DNA from 4 places in the Peribacillus sp. NPDC101480 genome. Region 2 is predicted to be linked to each of the others. Evidence: riboswitches for the same ligand, from Rfam matches in the RefSeq annotation. Region 2 holds a riboswitch; each other region holds the start of a gene.
The links. A riboswitch is a leader RNA that binds a small molecule or an ion and turns the genes downstream of it on or off. The one in region 2 is predicted to bind S-adenosylmethionine.
Positions count from the first base shown of each region.

Region 1 (3,212 bases), on a different contig from region 2:
TTTGGGACAGTTTCACTTCAAAGAGTAGGGTTCATTTAAAGGATATTGAAAATATCCCATTGCTTTTAGTGCATAGGGAAAAAGGACAAGGGATTTACGAAGAAATTATCGAGGAATTTAAAAAACGGGAAATACAGCCAAATATTTTATGCGAATGCCATGATGTAAATGTTCTGCTCTCTCTGGTTTCAGCTGGAGTTGGGGCGAGTATTGTTCCGAAATCAGCTGTTTCACCTCATATTATAAAAGGAGTGAAAGTGTTGGATATTATCGATTCTTCAATTCAATCGAATATAGCTTTGGTTTTTAGACAAGATCGTTATCTTTCCAAAACGGCAAAACATTTTATTGAGCTGTTTTGAAGAAAAGCTAGGCCTGCCTAATGCCTAGCTTTTACGTTACATTTAAAGATGAATCATTCCCACACTTCTTTTGCTACATCAACGACGAATTTCAGCTTTTCCCATTGCTGTTCTTCGGTTAGCTTGTTGCCGTGATGGGTGGAGGAGAAGCCGCATTGAGGGCTTAAGCATAATTGTTCGAGAGGAACGAAGTGCGAGGCTTCTTTAATGCGTGCCTTAACAGCTTCCTTGTCTTCGATTTCCCCATTTTTTGAAGTGACGACCCCCAGTACAACCTGTGCACCGCCATTTGGAATGTATTCCAATGGTTTGAAATCCCCTGAGCGTTGATCATCATATTCCAAGAAGAATCCATCCACTTTTTCTTTTGCCAATAAAGTTGGAGCGATACGGGCATAGCTTCCTTCAAACGCCCAAGTCGACTGATAGTTTCCGCGACATAGGTGGGTAGTGACGACAAGGTCTTCTGGTTTGCCTTCCAATGCTCCATTAATGACACGAAGTGCAAGATCAATTAACTGTTCCCTCGTATATTTTCCATCTTTGAACTGGAAATCTGGAGCTGAAAGTCTGGCAATATATACATCATCCAATTGAAGATAACGCACACCTGCTTCATAAAAGGCTTTCAAAGCATGCTGATACGCCTTGATGATATCATTTGCATAATCTTCAATATCAGGGTAGATGTCTTCATTATGAATACCTGCAGCAAATAACTGATTCGGACTGGGAATGGTTTGCTTAGCAACGGCACGTCCGTTCACGATTTTGTTCAATTCAATGAAATCACTAATGAAGGGATGTTCAGGATTGAATGAAACCTTCCCGGTATTGCGAACGTTATATCTCTCTGTTTCCACACCATCGAATGTGAGACCTTTTTCAGTCACATATCCCTCGATGCCATTTAATTGTTCGAGGAAGTCAAAGTGCCACCATGTTCGTCTGAACTCGCCGTCCGTAACAGCCTCCAATCCAACTTCAATTTGTTTATCGACAATCCGATTGATTTCTTCGGTTTCAATTTCACGAAGCCGCTCTGCTGAAAGGGTACCCTCCCTAAATTGCTTTCTGGCAATATGTAAACGTTCCGGTCTTAATAAACTTCCGACGTGATCGGCCCTAAATGGTGCTTTCGTTAATGTGATTGACATGTTGCATTCCTTCTTTCCTTTTAAAAATAAAAAACCTCTTCTTAAAAAATAAGAAGAGGTGTTGGCAACAAAGCTATATACTCTTCTTATCTTCAAGTTTTTAAACTTCTGGAATTAGCACAGTACATGAATAGTCTGTTGCTGAGGCATCAAAGGGCCAGTCCCTCCACCTCTCTGGATAAGAGTGTCTATTAAATTAACTATGACTATACAGGTAGTTTTTATAAAGGTCAAGAGTTGGAGGTTGAATATTTCGAATATACCGTTTATTACTCGGTTCCTGGCATGATCATTTTCTGTATTCGGCTTTTTATACCACTTTTTAGATCAGGTTTAGACGTGGTTTTTTAAAACAACGATTAGTAGGGAAGACTGAAAAAAATAAATAAAATAATTAAACCTACTTGATTAATGAGTATTTATGTTTTATTGTTAAATTGCATAAAGAAAAGAGAATAAAATTGGATTATCCAATTGGTCAACCAAAGGATACTGAATTGTTGTTCATTACAACATTTCTGTGTCCTTTTTTGTTCGGAAAAAATTGTGATAATACAGGCATAAGCAGTGCCTAGGAGAAGATTCATTGGAGAGTGGAAACATGAAAACAACAAATATGAAATCATGCTGTACTGTATTAAAAAGACGGAATTTTCTTTCAATTGAAACTGACCTTGATTCGATCCCGACAAAGAAAAACGATTTCTATAATATGTCTTTGATACAAGCAGGTGAATTTTTACTAGGATCAAGTGATGAAGATAGTTCAAGAGAAGATGGTGAATATCCACCACGAACAGTAAAGATTGAGTCCTTTTACATGGACCGATACGCCGTAACAAATGAACAATTCTATTGTTTTATAAAGGATACCGGTTATGTAACAGATGCGGAGAAATATGGATGGTCTTTTGTTTTTAACTTGTTTGTCAACAAACGAATGGAACGGGATATGGTGGGGGCAGCCGAAAAAACACCTTGGTGGATAGCTGTTCGAAATGCTTGCTGGAAGCATCCGGAAGGGACGGATTCCTCAATCGTGAATCGCTTTCACCACCCGGTCGTCCATGTGTCATGGAATGATGCCAAAGCGTTTTGTAGATGGGCTGGAAAAAGACTTCCGACAGAAGCGGAATGGGAATATGCTGCTGCCAGTGGAGTGGTAAATCGTAAATATCCTTGGGGGGATGAGTTGCACCAAGGGGGAAAGCATCACTGTAATATTTGGCAAGGCAATTTTCCAAACGAAAATTTGGTAGAAGACGGATTTTTAGGAACGGCTCCTGTTGATACCTTTGAACCGAATGATTTTGGCCTTTATAACATGTCGGGGAATGTGTGGGAATGGTGCGAGGATACATTTTCAATTCAACATGGAAGTGAAGTCCTCGATCCCGATCCTTTTGCAAAACTGATAAAAGGCGGATCCTATCTATGCCATCGATCATATTGTAATCGTTATAGGATTTCAGCCCGTACTTATAATATGATTGACAGCTCTACAGGGCATATGGGTTTTAGATGTGTTGCCAACTTAAAAAAATAAGTGCCATAGGGGATATGAACATGAAAAATTTGAGGTCTTTATTGGTTGTTATTTCGATGTTAAACATTTTATTTATCGCTGGATGTTCCTCATCTCCTTCAGAAGATGCTGGTGCACCTAACAGTGACGTTATAAGGATGGCTATTG
Region 1 is NZ_JBNNSB010000003.1:577,148-580,359, forward strand. It holds gene ACQKMF_RS14100 (LysR family transcriptional regulator) at 1-362, shown strand, start outside; gene ACQKMF_RS14105 (5-methyltetrahydropteroyltriglutamate--homocysteine S-methyltransferase) at 416-1,519, opposite strand; SAM riboswitch class I at 1,603-1,704, opposite strand; gene ACQKMF_RS14110 (formylglycine-generating enzyme family protein) at 2,121-3,065, shown strand; gene ACQKMF_RS14115 (ABC transporter substrate-binding protein) at 3,080-3,212, shown strand, end outside.
Region 1: another riboswitch for S-adenosylmethionine. It lies ahead of ACQKMF_RS14105 (5-methyltetrahydropteroyltriglutamate--homocysteine S-methyltransferase); the one in region 2 lies ahead of ACQKMF_RS00935 (methionine ABC transporter ATP-binding protein).

Region 2 (3,212 bases):
TAACGAGTATGATGATTATACCAGCTAATGAAATTATCGACGACCGTATCGATAAACTGGACAGTCGACTCATGTGTAAGCCTGCCTTCGTTATCGATTTTGTCATGCACTGCACCAACATATACTTCATTCCCTGGAAGGAGTGGGGAGGCGATGCCTATTGCGAATAAGATTTCACGCAAATGCAATTGAGCTTTAACCGTTCCTAATTGCCCCATTGAAGCACCCATGATCCATGATGGTTTGCCGATCAAGACTTTATCGACACGTGATAACCAATCGATTGCATTGCCCAATACACCTGGAATCGTACCGTTGTATTCAGGAGTTACCCACAAAACTGCATCTGCTTCGGCCACTTTGCTTTTAAATTCTTTTACAACTGATGGAGGGTCATTTTCAATATCTTGATCATAAAAAGGTAAATCCCGAATGTTCAATATTTCAAGATCGAACCGATCTTGATATCTAGATTGAATATATTTGGCAAGCTTAAGGTTGTAAGACTCTTTACGGATACTTCCCACTATTGCAACAACTTTCATCTTCAATACCTCCAATGATTTTTATAATGGATAATCATGTAAATGTATTCCACTTACCTATTATAATTGGAATGTAAATGAAAGGGAAAAAGGATGCTTGGGAAAAAGTTGAGTTAGAGCTTAATAAACAAATTCCTCTCGAACATTCATTCACTTAGGGTTACCCTGCAAAGTTAGACTCGAAAATTAAATAGATTTGTTTGTGCCAATCCAATCCCCATTACTAGAACTCACCAAACAATATTGCATTTGTTTTTAATTTAATATTATGGCCATTCCTATAGGGATTAAGGAAAAATCCTTTCAGAGAAAATGAAATAAGACGCTTGAAAAAGTAAATAATGAAATATCATGAAGACCGTAAGTGAAATGTGTTTTTTTTGCTTGAAAACTATTTCACTAAAATGACAGGAGAGGATGAAGTTGATCTTTCGTACCATTGATACGGACAAAGATAAAGATATTATCGTTAAATTCAGGAAAGATTCCTTTGTTGTAAGTTTTGGATCTGAGGCAGGTTTTGGAGATGAAAATACATATCTGCAACGAATGGAAGAAAGGGTCCGCAAATTCCCGGGGGGACAGGTGATCATTGAAAAGGACCAAGTACCGATTGGGCAAATGGAACTTCGAATTCGGGCGTATGAAGGAACTGAGATCGGCTATGTAGATTTATTTTATCTTATTCCCGGATACCGCAGTAAAGGCCTTGGCAAGGAATTGGTTCGCTATGCAGAAAACTTTTTCGGGCGATTTAATGTATCCGAATATCATTTAAGGGTTTCTCCGGATAATCAAAGGGCGATTCGCTTATATAAGAATTCAGGCATGATGAAGATAAGGGAAGAAAATGAAATATACCCAGTATGGAGAATGGGCAAATCATTATAGAATATAAAATTTAACTATATTAATATAATTAAAAAGCGTCAATCACTATACTGTGAAAATATTTTAACCGATGAAAAATAGGGTTGACTTTAGAGAAATTAGAATATATAGTGAAGGACATAATTAAATATAACGTTAATTCTTATCAAGAGATGTGGAGGGACTTGGCCCTATGATACCTCGGCAGCGGGTTTTTACTTTTGTAAAAATACTGTGCTAATTCCAACGGACGAAAGTTTGAAAGATAAGAAGGAGCTTTTCTTAGATAATTAATTTAAGAGTTTACTCTTTTTTATGTCTAAAGAGGCCTCTTCTGTCTGATGACGGAAGAGGCCTCTTTTGTTTATTCAAAATGTATATGGTTATTAGGAAATTTGGTGCAATTACTCATGAGTTTCGCAGATTTACTCGTGAGTTTCGAATTTAACCCTATCATTATGAAGCGTTGCAAAGCTCTTCTCTCTGGATAATGAATTCGTACAAATAAACAACATGGGGGGAGATTGGATGATTGAGTTTCAAAATGTTAAAAAGGTATATCAAACAAAGAAACAGACTGTCGAGGCTTTGAAGGGCATTAATTTGACAGTGGAAAAGGGGGATATATTCGGTGTAGTCGGTTATAGCGGGGCCGGGAAGAGTACGTTGATCAGGTTGGTCAATTTGCTTGAACATCCTTCAGATGGTTCGGTGATTGTTGGGGGCAAGGATTTAACCAAATTGAGCGCGAAGGAATTGCGGGCAGAAAAGAAAAAAATCGGGATGATCTTTCAGCATTTCAATTTGCTAAACTCAAAGACCGTTTTTGATAATATCGCCATGCCGCTGATTTTATCGGGAACCCCTGGTAAAGAAATCAAAAAGCGGGTAGGCGAGCTGTTGGAGTTCGTTGGCTTATCGTGCAAAGCAAAGAGTTATCCGGAACAATTATCCGGCGGTCAAAAGCAGCGGATCGGCATTGCGAGAGCATTGGCTACCAATCCATCGATCTTATTGTGTGATGAAGCTACCTCGGCATTGGATCCGCAAACAACGAGTGCTGTTCTGCAGCTCTTAAAGAAAATCAATAAAGAATACAATATTACCATTCTACTAATCACTCATGAGATGTCTGTCATTCGGGAAATTTGCAATAAGGTAGCGGTCATGGAGGGCGGATGCGTCGTTGAACAAGGTTCGGTTTTCGAAGTTTTTGCGAAGCCGCAAACGGATATTGCAAAAAACTTCGTGAGAACGGTCATACATGACGAAATTCCACAAAGTTTCCTAAAAAGCATAGGGTCCCATATCCCGATTATTTGGAAAATTAATTTTATTGGGACTACTTCGGGTACTCCTTTGCTTTCAACCATCTCGAAGAAATATGATGTTCATTTAAGTGTTTTATCAGCCAATATTTCTGAAATTCAGGAAACGCCTTTCGGGAATTTGATCATCGAAGTGACCGGGAATAAAAATGAGGTGGACAAGGCTTATCAGTATATTAAAGATGAGGGGATTCTCGTCCAGGAGGTGCAGATAAATGGGTAATACGCTTTGGGGAATGGAAATAACGGCAGATCAGCTGTCGACAGCTTTCGGTGACACACTTTATATGGTAGCCATCTCATTGGTATTTTCCGGATTGATTGGTCTTCCGCTTGGTATCCTGCTTGTCATTACAAGAAAGGGCCATATCCTGGAGAATAAATGGGTCTTTAATGTATTGAACCCGATCATCAATATATTGCGGTCGGTTCCTTTCATCATCTTGCTAGTAGCACTTATTCCGTTTAC
Region 2 is NZ_JBNNSB010000001.1:175,966-179,177, forward strand. It holds gene ACQKMF_RS00925 (NADPH-dependent FMN reductase) at 1-545, opposite strand, end outside; gene ACQKMF_RS00930 (GNAT family N-acetyltransferase) at 969-1,436, shown strand; SAM riboswitch class I at 1,576-1,687, shown strand; gene ACQKMF_RS00935 (methionine ABC transporter ATP-binding protein) at 1,944-2,966, shown strand; gene ACQKMF_RS00940 (methionine ABC transporter permease) at 2,980-3,212, shown strand, end outside.

Region 3 (3,212 bases), on a different contig from region 2:
ACCCTCCCTAATACCAGAGGGAGGGCACTACTAATTATTTATTAACCATGTTAGCAGGATCGACCCATGCTTTGAATTCATCTTCCGTCAGGAACTCCAATTTCAACGCCGCTTCTTTTAACGTAGAGTTGTCCTTGAATGCCGTTTTGGCAATCTTGGCTGCTTTTTCATAACCGATATGCGGGTTCAATGCTGTTACCAACATAAGGGAACGTTCTACATTTTCTTTGATTTTATCTTCATTTGCAGTGATGCCCACCGCACAATTGTCGTTGAATGAATGAATGCCTTCCGTCAATAATTTGACCGTCTGCAGGAAGTTATAGATGATGACTGGTTTGAATACATTCAATTCAAAGTTACCTTGACTTGCTGCAAAGCCAATTGTAGCATCGTTACCAACGATTTGTGTTGCAATCATGGTAAGCGCTTCACTTTGTGTTGGATTGACTTTACCTGGCATGATGGAGCTGCCCGGTTCGTTTTCCGGAATGGCTATTTCGCCGATTCCGCTTCTTGGTCCACTTGCAAGCCATCTGACATCGTTCGCAATTTTCATTAAATCCGCCGCCAATGCTTTCAAAGCACCGTGTGCGTAGACTATTTCGTTATGGCTAGTCAATGCATGGAACTTATTATCAGATGTGACAAAAGGGTATCCTGTATCTGCTGCAATTTGTTTGGCAGAGAGTCCCGGGAATTCTTTTTTTGTATTGATTCCGGTTCCTACAGCCGTTCCGCCTAGAGCAAGGTTCAATAATTTTTGGCTGCTTTCTTCAATCATCGCTAGATCCTTATCGAGCATCGCTTTCCAACCGGAAATTTCTTGTCCTAATGTTAATGGTGTAGCATCTTGAAGATGTGTCCGGCCAATTTTCACGACATCCCAAAATTCTTTTTCTTTTGTATCGAATGTATCACGAAGGGCTTTGATGGCAGGCACCAATTTTTCAGCGACTTCCATAAAGGCTGCAATATGCATGGCGGTCGGGAAAGTATCATTTGAGCTTTGCGCCTTGTTAACATCATCATTCGGGTGAAGGGTTTCAGATTCACCATTTTCTTTTAACCATTCATTCCCTTTGTTAGCGACCACTTCGTTCACGTTCATATTACTTTGCGTGCCGCTTCCCGTTTGCCAAACTACAAGCGGGAAATGTTCATCAAGCGTACCTTCAAGGATTTCCCCGCAAATCTTGACGATGGCATTCTTTTTAACTTCGGAAAGATCACCAAGATCATAGTTCACCTTTGCCGCAGCTTGTTTAACGTATGCAAATGCACGAACTAATTCAATCGGCATTTTTTCGTTACCTATTTTGAAATTGTTACGGCTTCTCTCAGTTTGTGCTCCCCAATATTTATCAGCAGGAACTTTCACTTCACCCATCGTATCTCGTTCGATTCTGTATTCCATGTGTTCTCCTCCTATGTTTGCACTATTCATTGAAGACCTTTTGCATATGAAATGAATAATGTCGGATTATTCTTTCTCTCCATACATTGTACAAACTTTATTATTTTAAAGCAAAAATATCCCGCTGACCCTTTCCATTTTTTCTGAAAAATCCAAGTTCCCTTCATGTTTATATGAAAATTCAATTATTCTTTTTAGACACATAAAGTGTAGACACCACTAGGCTCCAATTGACCTGATCATGAACATCAAAGCATTATCACTCCCAAAATGTCCTTGACAGTATTTTGTATATATAGTAAATTCAAAAGAAATTGAATAATCTAAACTCTTATCGAGAGAGGTAGAGGGAATGGCCCGATGACACCTCAGCAACCTTCATTTGTTTCAAACCAATGAAAAGGTGCTAATTCCACAAGTTTGTGAACTTGGAAGATAAGAAGAATGACTCGTCCCTACTTAATCAAAGTCTTCTTCTTAAAGAAGACTTTTTTTTATTTTATATAACTCAAAGGAGCAGTGAAAACCATGTACAAATCTGAAACATATCTTGCTCAATTAGGAAATCGCAGCGAAACGGCGACAGGAACAGTCAATCCGCCGGTATACTTTTCAACAGCTTTTCGTCACGAAGGAATTGGCCAATCGACGGGATTCGACTACACAAGGACTGGTAACCCTACACGCCAGCTATTGGAGCGATCCATCGCCGATCTGGAAAAAGGAGACCAAGGTTATGCCTGCAGTTCAGGAATGGCCGCCATCTCCACTATTCTCGCCCTTTTTAAATCCGGGGATGCATGGATTGTCAGCGAAGATCTTTATGGCGGTACATATCGTCTGTTAGAACAAGGTTTTAAAAAATGGGGATTGCAGTGTGACTATGTAAACACTTGTTGTTTGGAGGATATCGAAAAAGCAATCACTCCTCACACGAAAGCCATCTTCATCGAAACTCCCACTAACCCCCTTATGCAGCAAACGGACATTAGCGCCGTTGCAGCATTGGCTAAACGATATAATTTATTGTTAATCGTTGATAACACTTTTTACACGCCTCTTATTCAACAACCCATCGTGCTTGGAGCGGATATTGTGATTCATAGTGCAACCAAGTATCTCGGTGGTCATAATGATGTGCTCGCGGGACTGATCGTTGCTAGCGGCGCTGAATTATGTGATGCACTTGCCTTCCATCATAATGGTACTGGAGCTGTCTTGAGCCCATTTGATTCTTGGCTGTTGATGCGCGGAATGAAAACCCTGGCATTGCGGATGGAGCGTCATGAAAAGAATGCCAAGATACTTGTAGATTACTTATCGGAGCATGATTGTGTCACTGATGTATTGTATCCCGGCAGAGGCGGCATGATTTCTTTCCGCATCATTGATGAAGCGGCGGTCAACCCATTTTTACAATCGCTCTCATTAATTTCCTTTGCAGAAAGCCTTGGAGGGGTTGAAAGCTTCATCACCTATCCTGCCACACAAACACATGCCGATATACCGCTTGAAGTCAGAACGGCAAATGGGGTTTGTAATCGCCTGCTTCGCTTCTCCGTTGGCATCGAGGATAGCGATGATTTGATTGGCGACCTGCAGCAAGCATTCGCACATGTAAAAAGGGAGGCACTACGATGACAGGTCATGATTTTAGCTTTGAAACGAAATTACTTCATAATCAACATAAATTCGATCCGGCAACTGGCGGTGTGAGCGTCCCCATTCAGCATGCATCGACGTTCCATCAATCGGATATCGATCAATTCGGCAAATATGACTACAGCAGAAGCGG
Region 3 is NZ_JBNNSB010000007.1:296,983-300,194, reverse strand. It holds gene fumC (class II fumarate hydratase) at 35-1,417, opposite strand; SAM riboswitch class I at 1,746-1,859, shown strand; gene ACQKMF_RS22265 (methionine biosynthesis PLP-dependent protein) at 1,946-3,058, shown strand; gene metC (cystathionine beta-lyase) at 3,055-3,212, shown strand, end outside.
Region 3: another riboswitch for S-adenosylmethionine. It lies ahead of ACQKMF_RS22265 (methionine biosynthesis PLP-dependent protein); the one in region 2 lies ahead of ACQKMF_RS00935 (methionine ABC transporter ATP-binding protein).

Region 4 (3,212 bases), 1.3 Mb from region 2:
TCATTATCCGGATGAAGTCCGTTCCACAGCGGATGTTCCGAATATCCCCGCCAATGATACCATTGCAAAAAAAGAAATCGATACTGCCGTATTATTAATAGATCAATTAACGACCACTTTCGATCCGACAAAATACACCGATGACTATCGAACCGCGTTACTTGAATTAATTGAATCAAAGAAAACGGGACAGACGACGATTACAGCCAAAACAAAAGAACCAGTTTCCAACAATGTAACCGATTTAATGGAGGCATTACAGGCATCCATTGACCGTACGAAACATGATGAACCGGAAAAGAAAAAGACGACCCGAAAGAAAGCGGCACCAAAAAAAAAGAAACAAGCTTAAACAGGAAGCTGAGCGGAAGACATATGGTGTCGCTCGGCTTTTCTGCTTGTTTTAGCAAGGAATCAGGCCTCTTATAAGGGAATGAAAGTGACTTTACAGGGAGGTATTTGAATAGGGAATGAAAGTGAAAATAGGTAAGTGAATCACGATTTAAGGATTAGAATGGAACTAAAAGAAAATGATGGATGATAATGAAGGCAAAAAAATTCGCTCCCTAAAGAGCGACAATGAGGAATTCAATCGTGAAAATCAACATATAGGCGAACGGTTGTAGTTTTCGACTATATATTGTGTTCATATTCTACCATATTTAATTCTGAAATAGCAACAAAATTACTGAAACTAACCTATGAATTTTTCTGGAAATCAATGATATTTCGCCCATTTAACGGCTCATGTGGCTTTTTCACTTCATATATTTTTAAAAACTACTAATATAATGGATTTTTAGTATAATTTATACATATAGGATGATATAAATTAAATATGAATGGAAGATGGAAAATGGAAAATGGAAAAATCAAATCACTTCAGGCCGGAAAGCCGAAACATGAAAGTTTTTCGAATGTCGATATCTTTTCAGCCATGGATAAACAAGCACAGGATAATGTGAAAGTGACTAAATCAGGCATAATTGGTGATGGGGTAGGTAATGAAAAGTTCCATGGAGGTCCTGATCGGGCTTTGTGCTTTTACCCCTTTGAGCATTATTCATTATGGAATGAAAGATTCTCTAAAAAGCTGGATATCCCAGCATTCGGTGAAAATTTAACCGTAGCGGGGATGAGGGAAGAAACCACGTTTATCGGCGATATTTATCAAATAGGCGATGTGATTGTTCAAATTAACCAGGGGAGGATACCTTGTTCGACCATTTCCCACTTCAATCAAGAACCTAAGTTTTTGGAACTCGTGCTGAAAACGAGTTTCACTGGTTATTTTGCAAGAGTACTTCAAGAAGGAACGATAAATAAACAAAACGAGATCGTGCTAATAGATCGTTTGCAAGAAAAAATTTCAGTTCATTATGCAGCAGAGGTAATCCTTCATAAACGAGATGGGCTGGAAGGCGCCAAGGCTTTACTTACTCTGGACCCATTAGCGGAAGACTGGAAACAAAGAATCTTGAAGAGGGTTCAGGCTGCAAAAGATTGAATCATTTTTGCAAAAGTGAAAAAAATGTCGATCAGGTATTGAAATTGACAGATTATTAATGTAAATTAAATATAATCTAATTTTGAAATCTTGTGAAAATTATATAAATGGATCTTATCGCGAGAGGTGGAGGGACTGGCCCGAAGAAACCTCAGCAACCAGCTTAGGCAAAGGTGCTAAATCCAGCAAGCAGAGCTTGATAGATGAGGAGAATGTTTCAAAAAACCTTCTTCTTTGAGAAGGTTTTTTTTCCTTTTCTCTCATACTCATAAAATACGACAAAAACAGGACTGTTTTTGAGAGAGGGTGTAATGATGAATTTTCGTAAAGAAGTGAAAGAAAGAATGCTGGTTGGGGAAGGGGCAATGGGGACCTTATTGTACTCAAATGGCATCGATCAATGTTATGAGGAATTAAACTGCACGAATCCGGATCAAATAGAGTCTATCCATCGTGCCTATCTGGAAGCTGGTGCAGATATCCTTCAATCGAATACATACGGAGCCAATTTCAACAAATTGAAACGGTATGGACTTGAAGATGAAGTAAGCAGAATCAATCGCCAGGGAGTCATTCTTGCTAAAAAAGCGGCAAAAGGAAAGGCTTATGTCTTCGGTACCATAGGGGCACAACGGAGTATCAGAAAATCGGATTTAAGCATGGAAGAGATTAAACGGGGGTTTCGTGAACAGCTATACAGTCTGTTGATGGAAAATCCTGATGGGATTCTCTTGGAAACATTTTATGACCTGGAAGAGCTGGAAACCGTTCTGCAAATCGTAAAAAATGAAACTGGACTGCCGATCATCGCAAATGTCTCGATGCATGAACTGGGTAATCTCCAAAATGGAATCCATTTAAATGAAGCCTTTCAAAAACTCGAGCAATTGGGTGCCGATGTTGTTGGGGTGAATTGCCGTCTTGGTCCACATCATATGATCCGGGCGTTGGAAGAAGTGAGTTTGCCAAAGCAAGCATCGATTGCCATATTCCCTAATGCCAGCCTCCCTGATTATGTGGATGGAAGGCTCGTCTATAAAGCCGTGCCGGAATATTTCGGTTCAAGTGCCCTGGAACTTCGTGAGCAAGGTGCCGCTATCATAGGCGGGTGCTGTGGAACGACGCCACTGCATATTCAAGCTGTAAAGAATGCGATCGGAAGTTTTGCCCCCGTAAAAGAGAAAGTTACGAAATCCCGTGAAATAGAAATAATTGAAGTGAACGAAAGAGAATTGGAACTTCCACTGTACGAAAAGGCCAAGACGGAAAGGACGATCCTGGTGGAACTTGATCCACCTAAAAAGCTGGGAATAGAGAGCTTCATGACCGGTGCAGAGGTTTTGAAAAAAGCAGGGGTCGATTCAATTACACTAGCGGATAATTCACTTGCCTCACCAAGGATATCGAATGATGCTCTGGCTAACCTACTGAAGAACCAATTGAATATTAATCCGATGGTGCACATAACATGCCGTGATCGAAATTTGATTGGCCTGCAATCACATTTAATGGGTCTGCAGACGGTGGGGCTGAATGAATTATTGATCATCACCGGAGATCCTTCAAAAATAGGGGACTTCCCGGGTGCCACTTCGGTTTATGATTTATCTTCCTTCGACCTTATAAGCATGGTCAAACAATTTAATGAAGGTCTTTCCTATTCCGGTCAAAGTCTGGGGCAACGGGCAAATTTTAAAATTGCGGC
Region 4 is NZ_JBNNSB010000001.1:1,485,774-1,488,985, forward strand. It holds gene ACQKMF_RS07410 (Ku protein) at 1-352, shown strand, start outside; gene ACQKMF_RS07415 (MOSC domain-containing protein) at 857-1,507, shown strand; SAM riboswitch class I at 1,619-1,717, shown strand; gene ACQKMF_RS07420 (bifunctional homocysteine S-methyltransferase/methylenetetrahydrofolate reductase) at 1,822-3,212, shown strand, end outside.
Region 4: another riboswitch for S-adenosylmethionine. It lies ahead of ACQKMF_RS07420 (bifunctional homocysteine S-methyltransferase/methylenetetrahydrofolate reductase); the one in region 2 lies ahead of ACQKMF_RS00935 (methionine ABC transporter ATP-binding protein).